2 regions of the Paenibacillus sp. 1182 genome follow, and region 1 is predicted to be linked to the other one. Evidence: predicted binding sites of a transcription regulator. Region 1 holds the regulator's gene; the other holds the start of a gene.
What was found. The regulator Rex, encoded in region 1, represses fermentation and respiration genes when NADH is low (regulators of the CRP and FNR family bind a similar motif). The targets are predictions, from matches to a motif close to TTGTGAAATATTTCACAA.

Region 2: the regulator Rex is predicted to act here: its motif matches at 1,827-1,844, upstream of nirB (nitrite reductase large subunit NirB).

Annotation. Positions count from the first base shown of each region.
Region 1 covers NZ_JAFICR010000001.1:205,609-213,230, forward strand. Annotated here, with positions in the region: gene panD (aspartate 1-decarboxylase) at 1-276, shown strand, start outside; gene JOD82_RS01070 (tetratricopeptide repeat protein) at 359-991, shown strand; gene dinG (ATP-dependent DNA helicase DinG) at 1,149-4,016, shown strand; gene JOD82_RS01080 (redox-sensing transcriptional repressor Rex) at 4,060-4,713, shown strand; gene JOD82_RS01085 (amidohydrolase) at 4,700-6,001, shown strand; gene JOD82_RS01090 (cell wall elongation regulator TseB-like domain-containing protein) at 6,039-6,563, shown strand; gene JOD82_RS01095 (hypothetical protein) at 7,010-7,543, shown strand; gene JOD82_RS01100 (AAA family ATPase) at 7,536-7,622, shown strand, end outside.
Region 2 covers NZ_JAFICR010000005.1:292,120-299,741, reverse strand. Annotated here, with positions in the region: gene nirB (nitrite reductase large subunit NirB) at 1-1,720, opposite strand, end outside; gene JOD82_RS12730 (spore germination protein) at 2,127-3,806, shown strand; gene JOD82_RS12725 (GerAB/ArcD/ProY family transporter) at 3,831-4,934, shown strand; gene JOD82_RS12720 (Ger(x)C family spore germination protein) at 4,927-6,126, shown strand; gene JOD82_RS12715 (serine hydrolase domain-containing protein) at 6,164-7,622, opposite strand, start outside.

The sequences.
Region 1 (7,622 bases):
GATCTGTTGGAGAATGAAAAGGTTCAAATTGTAAACAATAACAATGGAGCTCGACTGGAAACCTATGTTATCCCCGGACCGCGTGGGAGCGGTGTGATCTGTCTCAACGGTGCGGCAGCTCGTTTGGTGCAGCCTGGTGATACAGTCATTATTATTTCCTATGCTTCCATGTCAAATGAAGAGGCCAAAACATACAAACCAACAGTGGTATTTGTTGATGAACATAATAAACCAGCCCAAACGATGAACAAAGAAGTACATGCGACGATCATGTAATGAATGGGAGTGCGGATGAAACCCGTCTTTTAAGCGAAAAATGTGAGTGTATTAATCCATCTTTCATAAGGGCGGGATGCACATGTTCCAGCATGTATTCGCAGAAATGAACAGCATGTTAGATGATATCGTGAAGCATTACCCATCAGCCCAGGGCTCCCGCAGGCAGGAGCTGCTACAGCACTGGAGTCTGCTGCGGAGAATGAGTGACGGAATTATGGATGAGTGGCTGGCCTTTGAGGAAAAAATGGTGTGCCTGCGTGCGGCCGGCTTTTCCGCGGAGACCGATATGTCTGACACGGAGCTGCCTGAAAAAGAGCTGCCGGCTTTTAGTCGGGGGCAAGGGTATTATCGATTACTTATGTACCCTGAGGCGATCCAACAATTTGAGCAGGTACTACAGCATTTTCCGAACAGTTGGCAGAGTCGCATGTATATGGGAATGGCCTATTTTCAACTAGATGATCCAGCAGAAGCTGTATACCATTTTCAGAAGGTGCTGGACCTGACTGAGCAGGCAGGACTAAAAGCGGTCATCTATAATGCGCTAGGCTGTCTGTTGGCAAAGCAGGCTGACGTAGAGGAGGCGCAAAAATGTTTTGCTCTCGCACATCAGTTCGATCCTGCGTTACCCGAGCCGCTGCACAATATGGAAGCCTGTTTGTCCGGTACCGAAAAGCTTCGATACGACAGCTCCATAATGACCTGGATGTAGTTGTCAGACACCGAGTAAGACGATGCATGCCCACCTCCTGAGGCGGCGTATGCATCGTCTTTTTTGGCTGTCTTAATTTCCAAACACGCGATCTTCTGCTATGCTAATATACGGAGTTATTATTTTTGTAAGTGTCATAAGAAAGGATTAAGCCCGAATGAAATTTGCGGTATTGGATTTTGAAACGACAGGCACCCAGTCCGCGGATGACATCATTCAAGTCGGACTTGCAATTATAGATCATGATAACAGCATTTCCCGTGTTTACGGCTCTTATGTGAACCCTGGCAGATCTATTCCACCTTTTATCACTGGATTGACCGGAATTACAGACGATGACGTGAAGGATGCACCTGCACTTGAAGAAATGATGATGGAGCTTGTGCCTATGCTGGACGATGTTGTACTGGTCGGTCATAATGTGGCGTTTGATTTTAATTTTTTGCAAAACGCTCTGGATCGGTGCGGATACTTGCCATTTAGCGGAAGAATCTTGGATACAATGGATTTTCTGAAAATTATGTTTCCATCACTATCTTCGTATCAGTTGGGTTTTGTGTCTTCTGAGTTCGGGCTGGCACATGATCGCCCTCACCAAGCAGACAGCGACGCATTGGCTACGGCTGAGGTGTTTTTAAAGTGTCTGGGTGAGCTTCAAGCATTACCTCTGATAACGATACAGCGGCTTAGTGATTTGTTTGCAGAGGAAGACAGTGACCTTGGATGGTTTCTTGATGGGGTGCGTGAAGAGAAAGAGCTTGATCCTATTCAGGATTTGGAGGGATATCAGTTTTTTCGTCAGCTTGCGCTAAAAGTGGAAGATTGGACGGAGCTAGCTGCTCCGCGTAGAGAAGATGACCCGAATCCACTGTCAGGTGTTTCCTTTGAGGAGTACATGGATGATGTGCGGGACAATTTGCGTTCATCCTTGAGCCAATATGAGGAGCGCGAGGCGCAGATACAGATGATTGAGGGTGTGAATCAGGCACTGAGTGAAGACAAGCATCTGCTGATTGAAGCAGGTACAGGCACAGGGAAGTCCCTGGGTTATTTGCTCCCATCGCTGTATCACAGTGTGAAAAAGGGACAGCGCGTTATGGTGAGTACACATACGATCAACCTGCAGGAGCAATTACGCGAGCGCGACATTCCGATGCTGACCAAGGTGATTCCGTTTCCGTTCCGGGCTGCTATTTTCAAGGGTCGGGGACATTATTTGTGTCTGCGTAAGTTTGAACATAAAATAAATAGAAGAGACTTCGCGACACCGAAGGAAGATTTAATTACAGCGGCTCAGATGATCGTCTGGTTGACGCTAACAGAAACCGGTGATGATGAAGAACTGAATCTGAGCAACCGTGGAGGGGATTTCTGGGAAACGGTGGCGAGTGATTCAGAGTCCTGTCTTGGTCGTTCTTGCCCATGGTTCCGCAAATGTTATTATCATCGTGCACGCCATGAAGCAGGAATAGCGGATGTTGTTATTACGAATCATTCTAAGTTGTTCACAGACGTCAAAGCCAGTCATCAGTTATTGCCGAGCTATGAACATCTGGTGATAGATGAAGCCCATCACCTGGAGGAAGTAGCTGGTAAACACCTAGGTATGCATATGAAATATTTCACACTCGTGCATACACTGACGCGACTGTTCAAAGACAGCAAGAATGGACAACTGCCTTCACTTCGTCAACAGTTGGCGAAATCGGGACACGAGAAGTCGGCAGATTGGGCCTCAACCATTGATCAGCTGTATCCGCTCGTGTTAGAGGTGAAGGAAACTTGGGACCTGCTAAGCGACAAACTGTTTGGCATGTTGCCGGAGCGAAGTGATGCGACACCGGGTGAAACAGGACAGTTTTCTTCCCGTCTCAAACCTTCGGCCAAGCCTGCAAAGTGGGATCAGGCGGGAGCTTTGGAAAATCAGCTATATGTAACAATGAGCGAAATTTTGCGCAAGGGCGACAAGCTGATGCTGGACGTCAAGGAAGAACATGACGATTATGCGGCGGATAGCCTTATTACAGATATCACGGGTCTGCTCAAGGATTTGGCGGGGATTCGAGAAAATTTGCGCTTTTTTATCCGACTCGATGATGAAACAACCGTATACTGGCTCGAGGCGAGCGGGCAATTCCGTAGTAAATCATTGCAATTTTATGCGGTACCCGTCGATGTGAGCCGCCAGTTGAAAGAAATGTTTTTTGACAAAAAAAGAAGCATTATTCTGACTTCTGCTACCTTGTCGGTAGATAAGTCGTTTCAGTACATGATCGATCAGCTCGGCTTACAGGAGGCCGCAGATCAAGAGCGGCTGATGACTTCGCAGCTCCCGTCACCCTTTAATTACAGGGATCAGGTGTTGCTGGTTATTCCACGGGATTTCCCAAGTGTGAAGGGCAGTGTAGGAGATGCGCATTTTGTAGATATGCTCGTTAGCTCTCTAGGAGCGACTGCTCAGGCGACACGTGGGAGAATGCTCGTTCTGTTTACGTCCTATCGGATGCTCCGGCAAGTGTATGAGCCGCTCAAAGAGGCCTTAGCATCCAGCGAAATTACTGTGCTGGGACAAGGTGTGGACAGTGGAAGTCGCAGCAAGCTAACCCGCCGGTTTCAGGAAGCGAAAGCTTCTGTATTGCTGGGGACCAGCAGTTTCTGGGAAGGCGTCGATATTCCGGGGAAGGCTCTGACTTGTCTAGCCATTGTTCGCTTGCCGTTTCAACCGCCGAATCACCCGCTGCTGGAGGCAAAAAGCGAACTGCTCCAGCAGCAGAAGAAGAATCCATTTATGAAGCTGTCTGTACCGCAAGCGGTCATTCGCTTCAAACAGGGATTTGGTCGGTTGGTACGTACAGCGAACGACCACGGGGTCGTTATCGTTTATGATACGCGTGTGATTGAATCCTATTACGGAAAGCACTTTTTGTACTCGTTACCGGGACCAAAAATGGAGCATATGCCATCGGAGCAAATGGTGCCCCGCATCGCCGAATGGCTCCAATCCGCCCCGGAGACAGAGGCATAACGGACGGACATAAGTATGTTCGTTACAATTAGGGGGAGCAAGTATGAAATCAGATAAAATTTCAGAGGCTGTCGTACGGAGGTTACCCGTATATTTACGTTATCTGAATGCACTGCACAAACGGGAGGTGGCTACGGTCTCTTCTCAAGAGTTGGGACAGAGGCTAGATTTGAACCCGGCCCAAATCCGTAAAGATCTTGCTTATTTTGGAGATTTTGGTCGGAAGGGTATTGGTTATGATGTTTCTTATCTCATTGAGAAAATACGCCATATCCTGAAAATCGACCAACAAATTAATGTAGTATTGGTCGGAGCGGGTAATCTGGGGCAAGCCCTTTCGAATTATAACGCTTATTTAAAAGACAATATGAAGATTGTAGCGGTATTTGATGCGTTTCCGGATAAGGTAGGAACCAAGATCAATACATTGGTCGTGCAACCGATGGATGAACTGGAAGCGACTGTGAAAGAAAAACACATTCGAATCGGGATTATTACCGTACCTGATTTTGAAGCACAGCACGTGGCTGACAGGCTTATTGAGAGCGGAATTGGAGCGATCCTGAACTTTGCACCGACTACTCTCAAGGCACCAGCCAACATTCGGATTCATGCCACAGACTTTACAACTGATTTGCTTAGCCTCGCTTATTATTTGGAGGACGGAAAGGAAGAAACCCAATATGACAGTGAATAAATGGATGATTAAAAACGGATCTTTTGCCATAAATGGACCAGAAGCAGGGGTAGTCCATGGTTTTATGATTGTGGAGGATAGTCGTATTACTTATATTGGCGAAACCTTGCCTGCGGGTGAGGAAGAGACGGAAGCGATCGATGGTAAAGGGCTATTGTTTTTACCTGGTCTGATCAATACTCATGGTCATGCGGCGATGTCTCTACTGCGTGGGCATGGAGATGATTTGGCACTTCAAGTATGGCTTCAAGAAAAAATGTGGCCTATGGAAGCCAAGTTTACTTCTACAGACGTGTACTGGGGTACGTCCTTGTCTGTGCTGGAAATGCTGAAAGGTGGAACAACAACCTTCCTCGATATGTACGATCATATGGATGAAGTGGCTCGTGTGGCTGAAGAGTCAGGTATTCGTGCAAGTCTGATGCGTGGAGCAATTGGACTATGTTCGGAGGAAGAACAGCGAATCAAGCTGGCAGAGGCCGTGACTTTTGCACGTAACTGGCACGGTAAAGCAGACGGGCGTATTACTACGATGATGTCTCCGCACGCGCCATATACATGTCCACCTGCGTTTATTGAAAAATTCGTACAAGCTGCGCATGATCTGGACTTGCCACTGCATACGCACATGTCTGAGACGATCGCCGAAGTAGAGCAAAACGTACGCGACTACGGTTTGCGTCCGGTTGCACACTTGGATAAGCTTGGCTTTTTCTCCCGTCCTTCGCTTGTTGCCCATGGCGTTCATTTGAACGACGAAGAAATAGCTTTACTGGCAGAACGTGGTGTAGCGGTTTCCCACAATCCTGGCAGCAACTTGAAGCTGGCAAGTGGTGTGGCAAGAGTGCCTGAATTGCTGCGTGCAGGGGTTACGGTTTCTCTCGGAACGGATGGTCCTGCCAGCAATAATAACCTGGATATGTTCGAGGAAATGCGTCTGGCAGCACTTATTCACAAGGGTGTATCCGGTGACCCTACGGCAGTTCCTGCAAGTGAAGCGCTGCGTCTGGCAACAGAATACGGTGCAAAGTCGATTGGTTTAAAAGAAGTAGGAGCGTTGGCAGCAGGCAACAAGGCTGACTTTATCGCGTTGGATCTGAATCAGGCACATTTCTTGCCGCGTACAGATCTTATTTCCCATGCGGTATACTCTGCAAGCGCCAAGGACGTGGCTCATGTGTGGGTAGACGGTCGTCAGGTTGTGAAAAACGGCGAATGCCTGACTATGGACGAGGAACGTATCAAACATGAGGCACAAGCCGCCTTTGAAGGGCTGCTGTCGCGCTAATTCAGGTGTCACATCCCCTTAGAGAGGAAGCACGGGTTTGAAAAATAAGAAAAAATGGATAGCGGTCGCCATTTTGGCCGTGATACTGATCCTGGTCAGCATTTTCTGGTATTATTCCTATGTTACTCAAGACCAGGTGGCTGAGAAAAATGCCGCTATCATTAAGGCCAAGCAATCAGGTGGTCTGGTTAGCACGACTCAAACATGGAAGTCTGTGTGGGATCAGGTTTATTGGGTGGTTCAAGGGAAAAATGCACAGAATGAAAATATAATGGTATGGGTTCCTTTTCAAAAAGTGGAGGGACAACCTAACGTACCTGCCGCAGATAATAGCGGTGTTCATACCGAGCTGCTGAAGAACGGAGTCGACGAGCAAAAAATGACGGCGCTAATTCAGCAGCAGCTTCCAGGTGTGAAAATTGTAAGCCTCCAGCCGAGTGTGTTCAATGGCGAATATGTGTGGCAGCTGTTTTACGATGATGGAAGCCATCATTACTATGCCTTTTACCGTTTTTCAGATGGGGGAGCGACGGGGGTAAAGTATACTTTGCCCAATAACTGAGCTGGTTGAGGATCAGCAGATGTGGAATGAATGACTAGTAAATGATTAAAAGCTCAAGAAAAAGACGTAAATGCGATGAAATTCGTATTTACGTCTTTTAGTCTTGCTATGCCGTAAAGATGAGCTGAATGCCAGCGAAGCATCTTTACCTACCCAACTTCTCTCCTAAGGCAAATTCATCTTTATGGCGGGCAACAGCGATCGTAAGATCAAATCCTACGCTCAGCGTTTCGCCTCCACCTTAACCAAAGATTTTGCCTCATCACAACTCCTCCACACATTGCCTTCGATATTAGATATACGTTATGATATACTATATTTTATAAGTGATAGACAAAAATGATAGAAAAAAGAATTGCTGATCGCTGTAAGATCATGCAATTTGGTTGTTTGTTGACATTCGTCCCGTTTCTTCTGTGTTTTACATTTTGAGAGGAGGATGTTGTTTGAAATTGCGTGCAGTTCCTATCGTTGTGGCGGCAGTTTTGGCAGCTTTGCTGCTATTTGGGGGATGGTTCATTTACCGTCAGGTTACAATGCAAAGCCCTCTGGAAAAACTGGTTTCTCAATATCCAGGCGTGACAAGCGCTCAAATAGATATTAAACAGGATCAGGTTGTATTGAAACTAGATCTCAAACCGCAGGCGGATGTGGCCGGATTAGTCGATGTGGTTAAGCAAAAAGGGCAAACCATCATTGGCAGCCGTACCATTAAGCTGGATATTGAAGATCGTTCCAATTCAGCACTGAATCAATGGTGGTCTGAGGCCATGTTTCCTGTAGCCGAAGCGATGGAAAATAAAAAGTATACTCAAATTTCATCTACAGTTGAGCAGATGAAAAAGAAAAAGACGGGTATCAAAGCTGATACCGACATGGATTCGAACAATGTCTATATCCGACTCAGCGAAGGTAAAGCGACCAAGTTTATCGTATTGCCACGTCAATCTCAGCAAATGGGGGTATGGCCTAATGCCTAGATGGATCAAGGAAACATTAATCGGCATAGTGCCGGTGACTATTATATTTCTCGTTTTTATTGGGGTGAATATTATCCCT
Region 2 (7,622 bases), on a different contig from region 1:
TTACACCGCCGTACATTCTAGGAACAACTGTAAACGTTCCATCCTTTTGAATGTTTGCGTGCAATCGCTCATTTACAAAACGGGAATCTCCCTCATTTTCATAGGTATCCGGGTTAATCATTCCCAGATAGTAATTCAGCGCTGGCCGGCATTTGGAGCAACCTTCATCATTATGCCAACCCAGTACATTCATCACTTCACGCGTAGTTGTCAGCCCTTTGGTTTTGATCGCTTCCACAATCTCGTCCCGGCTCAATGTTGTGCAGCTACATATTCCTTGCTTGGCTGACGTCTTGAAGCTGTCTCCAAGAACATATTGTAGAATCTGCTCCACGACCGGCTTACATCCTCCACAAGAACGAGTTGCTCCGGTACATGCCTTAATTTCATCGACTGTAGTCAATCCATTGTCATTAATTGCATCAACAATGGCCTTTTTAGTTACACCGTTACAGCCACACACAATTTCATCATCGGCCATCGTTTCAGCGGATGATGTTTTCGACCCGTGATTGCTGCATCCAGTACCCATGAGCTGTCCATATATTTCATCTGTCATCAATGTTTGCTGACGTACATATTTTTGCAGGCTAGCAGATTCACTCACATCGCCAAACAGTACAGTTCCAACAATCTTATTTTCACGAAGCAGCACTTTTTTGTAGGTCCGCTTCCACTCATCTTTTGCTACAATCACCGTATGTTCAGGCTGGGTTATGAATTCGCCAGCTGAGAAAACATCCACCCCTGAAATTTTGAGCTTGGTGGAAACCACCGATCCCATATAACCTTCAGTTTCCGCGCCTGCCAAATGTTTGGCAATGACACTTCCCTGCTCAAACAGCGGAGCTACCAGACCATAACAGATTCCGCGGTGTTCAACACATTCCCCTACAGCATATACATCCGGCACAGAGGTTCTCATCAAATCATCGACTACAATACCACGGTTCGTTTCCATACCACTTTGCACAGCTACCTGAATATTAGGCTTGATCCCAACCGCCATAACGACCAAATCCGCTTCCAGCTCGCTTCCGTCAGAAAACCGCAGTCCTTGTACCCGATCTTGACCGTACACCTCCGAAGTTTGCATTTGCATAGCAAACTTGATTCCCTGGCGTTCTAGTTCTGCTTTTAGCATCGCAGAGGCTTCCCGGTCTAGCTGACGTTCCATCAAATCTTCCATTAAATGAACGACCGTAACATCCATCCCCAGATTGACCAGGCCTTTAGCTGCCTCCAGCCCCAACAGACCTCCACCAATGACAGCGGCCTTTTTATAGGTCTTTGCCGCTTCCAGCATTGCCGAGCAATCGGCGATATCTCGGAAACCAATAACTCCCGGTAATTCTTTACCCGGAATAGGCAGAATAAACGATTGTGAACCAGTAGCCACCAAAGCCACATCGTAATCAATTTCCAGTCCGTCTTCGGTGAGAATCTTCTTGTTCTCACCGTCGATACTTTTAACCATTTTTCCTGTATATAAAGTAATCCCTTGATCCGCATACCATTGCAAATCGTTCAGTATGATATCATCTATTGTTTTACTACCTTCCAACACATAAGAGAGCATGATCCTGTTATAGTTCGGATGCGGCTCACTTCCCAGGACTGTAATTTCATATTTATCTGTTAATTTTAAAATTTGTTCGACCGTATTGATACCAGCCATCCCGTTCCCTATAACCACAAGCTTCTTTTTACTGTTTATCATATACCGGTTCCTCCATTCATTCGACGCTACTTCCTATCCGACGACATCTCTACGTTTCTAATGAATATTGTTTATGCTTCTATTTTAATACAGCAGATAGAGCTATATGTGATTATAATCACAATGTGGTTCGCATTAAGAATGTTTAGGGATTTCCCTATTCCGTTTCAAGGGGTTTTGCACCATTCCCTACGCTGACTCTCAGTGCTAGATAGCCCTAAAACAAAAACAGAAGTGTTTGGTGTGAGATCTGCCGTAATGATTAGATTTAAAAATAGTGTAGTTGATGATCATTTGCTCTGGTCATCGAACGAATCTTTCCAGTTCATGTGTAAATACAACCTTTATAAGGAATACTTTAGGGACAACTTGTATCTTAGAATTGAATCGTTTGGAGGTGGTCATCTTGTGGTCTAAAATAATTTCTTATATTCCGAGCTGGAGTATACTCTTTCAAGCAGGCCTCGCGTTGATTATTCCTTTAGGGATTTATTATATAAACACCTCGATTTATTCGTTTGTCGGTAGTAAGGGAGCGAAATCCAAACATTCTTCCGGTCGGCCGCTCTCCGATGAAAATAACGAAGAGCACCTTGATCAACAGAATAAACCAAACTCTAAAATTACAGGGAATTACGATTCCGATTTAAATTCGATCCGAGAGTCTATAGGCGGAAATAGTGATGTGCATTTTCGTGAGTTTATGTTGAAAAAATTTCATGCTCGGTCCGTATTAGTCTTCATAGAAGGCATGCAGGATGAAAAGCTTATGAGCAATCAGGTATTGGAGGTCTTGATGTTTGAGGGCCAGCAGGACCAACAGGAACAGCCGGAAAGTATAAGTAGCTCTTTTATAAAAGATAGCTTGATGCCACTTACGCAAATTAGTGAAGTTACCAGTATGGAGGAACTGCACGAGTTCATCCTTTTAGGTCATACTGCCTTATTAATTGAAGGAATGAAGGAAGCACTACTGGTAGGCTCGCCTAATGGCGCCATTCGCTCCGTCAATGAACCAACCTCTGAAGCACTACTTCGGGGTCCCAGAATCGGTTTTACGGAAGTATTAAGTGAAAATACTTCGATGCTTCGACGCCAGGGCTTAAATAAAAGTCTGGAAATGAAGAAATTTCAAGTGGGAAGCCGAATCAAAAAGGATCTGGTTGTCGCGTACATCAAGGATATTGTGAATCCGGATCTTCTTGAAGAAGTAAACCGCAGAATATCAAAAATAGATATGGATTTTTTGGCTGAATCCGGTTATGTGGAGCAACTCATTGAAGACAATTACTTAAGTCCGTTCCAGCAGGTTCACAACACAGAGCGACCCGACCGTGTCATTAATGCATTACTGGAAGGAAGAATAGCCATTCTTCTGGACGGGACTCCCTTTGCACTTATTGTCCCGGTGACCTTCAGTATGCTGCTTCAATCTCCCGAGGATTATTATGAACGCTGGATTCCAGGTTCACTTTTACGTTTGCTGAGATTTTTTGGAGCTTTCATAGCGCTGATGGGCCCTGCTTTGTATATCTCTTTTATTTCATTTCATCCCGGTTTGATTCCGACCAAGCTGGTCATTAGCATCATTCAGACCCGTCAAGGCGTCCCTTTTCCTTCCGTCATTGAAGTCATGATTCTGGAAATTTCGATCGAAATCCTGCGGGAAGCCGGCATCCGATTGCCCAAACCCATTGGTCCTGCAATGGGCATTGTGGGAGGCTTGGTCATCGGCGACGCTGCTGTAAATGCGGGCATCGTCAGCCCCTTCCTGGTGATTGTGGTTGCGGTAACTGCCATTTCTTCATTTTCGATACCGACATACAGTGCGGGCATTACCTTGCGCCTACTGCGTTTCGTCGGCATGCTCTTTGCAGCAATCCTGGGGATGCTCGGAACCATATTGTTCTTTCTGTTGATTTGTATCCATCTGACGAAATTGAAAAGCTTCGGCGTCCCATATGTGACTCCCTTTTCCCCGATGCGTCTAAGCGACTTGAAAGATATGTACATCCGAGCTCCTATATCTCTAATGAAACGAAGACCTGTTATGATGAAAACGCAGCAAAAAAGGCGTAGACCATGATGCCAAGACGAAGGAGGAGCTACTGTGTTTAGACGCTCTGATGACAAGATCACAACGAAGCAGGCGGCTGTATTCCTGACCAATACCGTATTGGGCGCAGGGATTTTGACACTGCCGAGGGGTGTAACTGAACAAGTACAGACTCCTGATGCATGGCTTTCTGTCCTCATCGGTGGAGGTATTGTCATATTCGTCGTCTGGGTCATGGTGAAATTAAGTCAACAGTTTCCCGGAAACACCATATACCAATACTCCAGAAGAATTGTAGGCACTGTTCCGGGAGGAATCTTAAGCGTGCTATTGATTATATACTTTATAATCATTGCCGGCTTTGAAATACGTGTGTTAGCTGAAGTGACCATGTTTTTTCTACTCGAAGGCACACCCATCTGGGCGATTGTGATTCCATTTATCTGGGTAGGGAGTTATTTAGTTTTTGGAGGCATTAATCCCATCGTGCGACTGTACCAGATTGTACTTCCAATCAGTCTTTTCTTTCTGCTTTTTTGTTTTCTCTTTAGCTTAAGGATTTTTGAAATTGATCATCTTCGTCCCGTATTGAGTGAAGGGGTTTTACCCGTCATCAAGGGACTGAAATCAACTATCCTTGTTTTCAGTGGATGTGAAGTCGTCATGACACTGGTCGCTTTTATGCAACACCCCGAGAAAGCATTTAAGGCCATGGTAGTGGGGATCAGTATCCCTTTAATTTTGTACTTTTTGACCGTAGTTATGGTCATCGGCGGGCTATCGGTAGATTCCACTGTGACAAGTACTTGGCCTACCATTAATTTGATGCGCAGTTTTGAAATCCCCGGATTTCTTTTTGAACGTCTAGAGTTTCCACTGCTAGTGATCTGGATGATGCAAATGTTTTGTAATTCCTGCAGTTTTTTCTTCAATGCATCCTTAGGTGTTTCACAGGTGTTTGGTTTTAAATATCGTTATGCGGTTTTCGGTTTAATCCCGCTAATCTTTATCTCCACAATGACTCCTGTTCGTATGATGGAAGTGTTTAGCCTGGGCGATGCGATCGGATATATGGGAATCCTATTATTTATTTTGATTCCGGTATTTCTCTCCATTGTGTTCATGATCAGGAAGAAGGGAATGAAGCAAAATGTGTAGACGACCTATCCTATCTGTACTGCTTGCCTTTATTCTTCTGGTGACTCAAGTCGGTTGTTGGAGCAGCAAAGAAGTAGAGGAACTTAGCATATATACAGGACTTTCTCTGGATAAGGGGGAGCTCACTCCATTGGAACAGGATCTGGAGAAGAAAGGTAGCCGTTACTTCAAGAAAAATAAAATTACGGCCAGCGTACAAATCGTCCCCAAAAAATCATCTGGAAGCCCAAACCAACAAGGCGGAGGAGGGGGACAAGAGCCAAACTATAACAACATAACTGGCACAGGAGATTCTTTGCTTGAAATCTTCCGGCAGCTCTCTCTCCGTTTGGATCGCCCCGTTATTGGCCACCATCTAAAGGTCATGGTGGTTGCTACCGATTTGGCGAAAGAACAGACGATGCAGCAATTGATGGATTTTGCGCTTCGTGATAATGATATTCGCCCGAGTTGCTTGGTCTTCTTAAGCAAGGGACGAGCAGCTAGTACTTTAGTTACCAAATATAAGGAAGAAGTCCCATCCATTCATATTCTGTATATGCTTCGTAACCATTTCAGAACCAGCAAGGTAATGAGGGGGGTCAATTTGTCTGAATTGGATGGGATGATGCATTCCAAAAAAAGCTATATATTGCAAAACATCACTGAATCCGATGGGGAATTGGAATTTTCAGGTGCTGGTATTATTAAAGGAGATACCGGTCACTGGATAGGCAGTTTGGACCAACAAGACGTGGAGAGTATTGGCTGGATTACAGGTGATGTTAAGGGCGGAGCTGTAAAAACATATGACAAGCGGAATGAAGCTATCACTTACGAAATCAAATCGGTAAAAAGCAAAATAACAACGAAGGTGACTGAGAGTAACGATATCTCGTTTCACGTAGAAATTGAATCCAAAGGACGTTTAATCGAAAACTGGGATGATAAAGCCGACCCGACTGAGACACAAAACATGAAGGAGGCTGAGAAAGAGTTTGAAGAACAAGTGACTAGCAGGATTAAGTCTCTTATGCACAAATTACAGTCAGAATATAAAGTCGATGTTGCCGGTTTTGGTGATCATTTGCATATTGAGGAACCGCAGGTGTGGAAAAAAGTAAAGGATGATTGGGATTACAAATTCAGCAAAACACCCGTAACCTTTGATATAAAATTATCCATTACGGATTTAGGTTCATCTGCTGAATGAAATAGTCGCTCCTGAATTTACAGAAGCGACTACACACTTAATTCAAATTGATTTTAAATACATCCCCTGCATTGCCACCCAAAACGATCAAGCCACCTTTGGGCAGTACAACCGAATTGTTATTGCTAGCAGTTGAAAATTGTACAACTGCTCCGTTTTCATCATAGACAGCGAACCCTCCGCTTGTTGGAAAATCAACGGTCATCGTTTTATTGGCTGAGTTTTTATCTATTTTATACCATGTGGCTTGGCCATTAGATGGTACAGTGTGCACTGATTTTCCTCCCAAGATAGGTTTAGCAGCATCTTCACTGATATAGGATTGTCCATCTATGGTTAAATACTCCGAACCATCCTTGGTATAAAAATTCAGATCAAATGCATCTCTTCCACTCATAACTGGAATCTCAACGGCATTTACTGCTTTATTCTCATTCACAATTTTAGTACCACTTGCGTATCCATCATGATCAACGGATATTTTTTTCGTTATAAATGAGGGGGCCAGATAAAATATGGAAGATATCTTTTCATCCAAAGCATAATAAATTCTCCCGTTTCTGTTTTCCCATGCCTTTTTAACTGTGGGATTTACAGGATTGGCATCTAGCTTTTGATATTCATAAGTCACCATAACCATTTGACCTAATCCCGGAAAGTCTAAATATAGGTTAGCCTTAATATACGTTTTCCCGTTTTTTTGTTTGTCAAAGCTTATGGCTACACTGCCATCACTGCTTTTGAATTGTCCATTGCCTGTATACACATATTTTTGCGCCGGGACGAATCCATCCAAGAAAGCAGGTAAATCAAACTCACCGTTTTTAATCTCTACATTGATGGTTGTACCCACAGAACCGTATAATCCCGAATAAGAAAGTAAATCAGATGGCATTTCCACTTTTACAGGAGGCTCAAATGTTTTCTCAGGTATGATGTCTTTAATGATGCCCTTATCTTTTAAAAGTTCCAATAAAATGTTAGAAGCAAAAATACTATCTAAGATGGAAGACCCTCCAGATGAAAGCACAGCCATAGAAATATGATGCTCTGGTATGGTGATCAAAGTAGAGTGATACAAAACAGTATCCCCACCCTTGGATAACGCAGTTATTCCGTAATCACTAAACGGTGCCAACTGAACCGCATCCCAACCAAGTCCATAATTAAAGCTGTTTGTCTCTTCAGGTACCCATATTCCTTTTCGATATTCATGACTTTGCATGGACTTCGCCGATTGGGCAGATAGAATATCGGGTCTGTTCCCCGTTAACACTTCTGAAAACATAGCCACCTCTTCTGCGGTGGAGTATAAGCCCCCTGTCCCGATGACATTGGCATTTTCAACCGGTAAGGCCCCCTCAATCGCAGGAAAATAAGTTTTGGACAGCTTTTGTCTATCAAATTGATCGAGAGGTGTTTTGGTAGATTTCAAACCCAAAGGGGTACTCATATGCTTTGCCAGGAAATCGGTGTAACTTAGACCGCTCACCCGC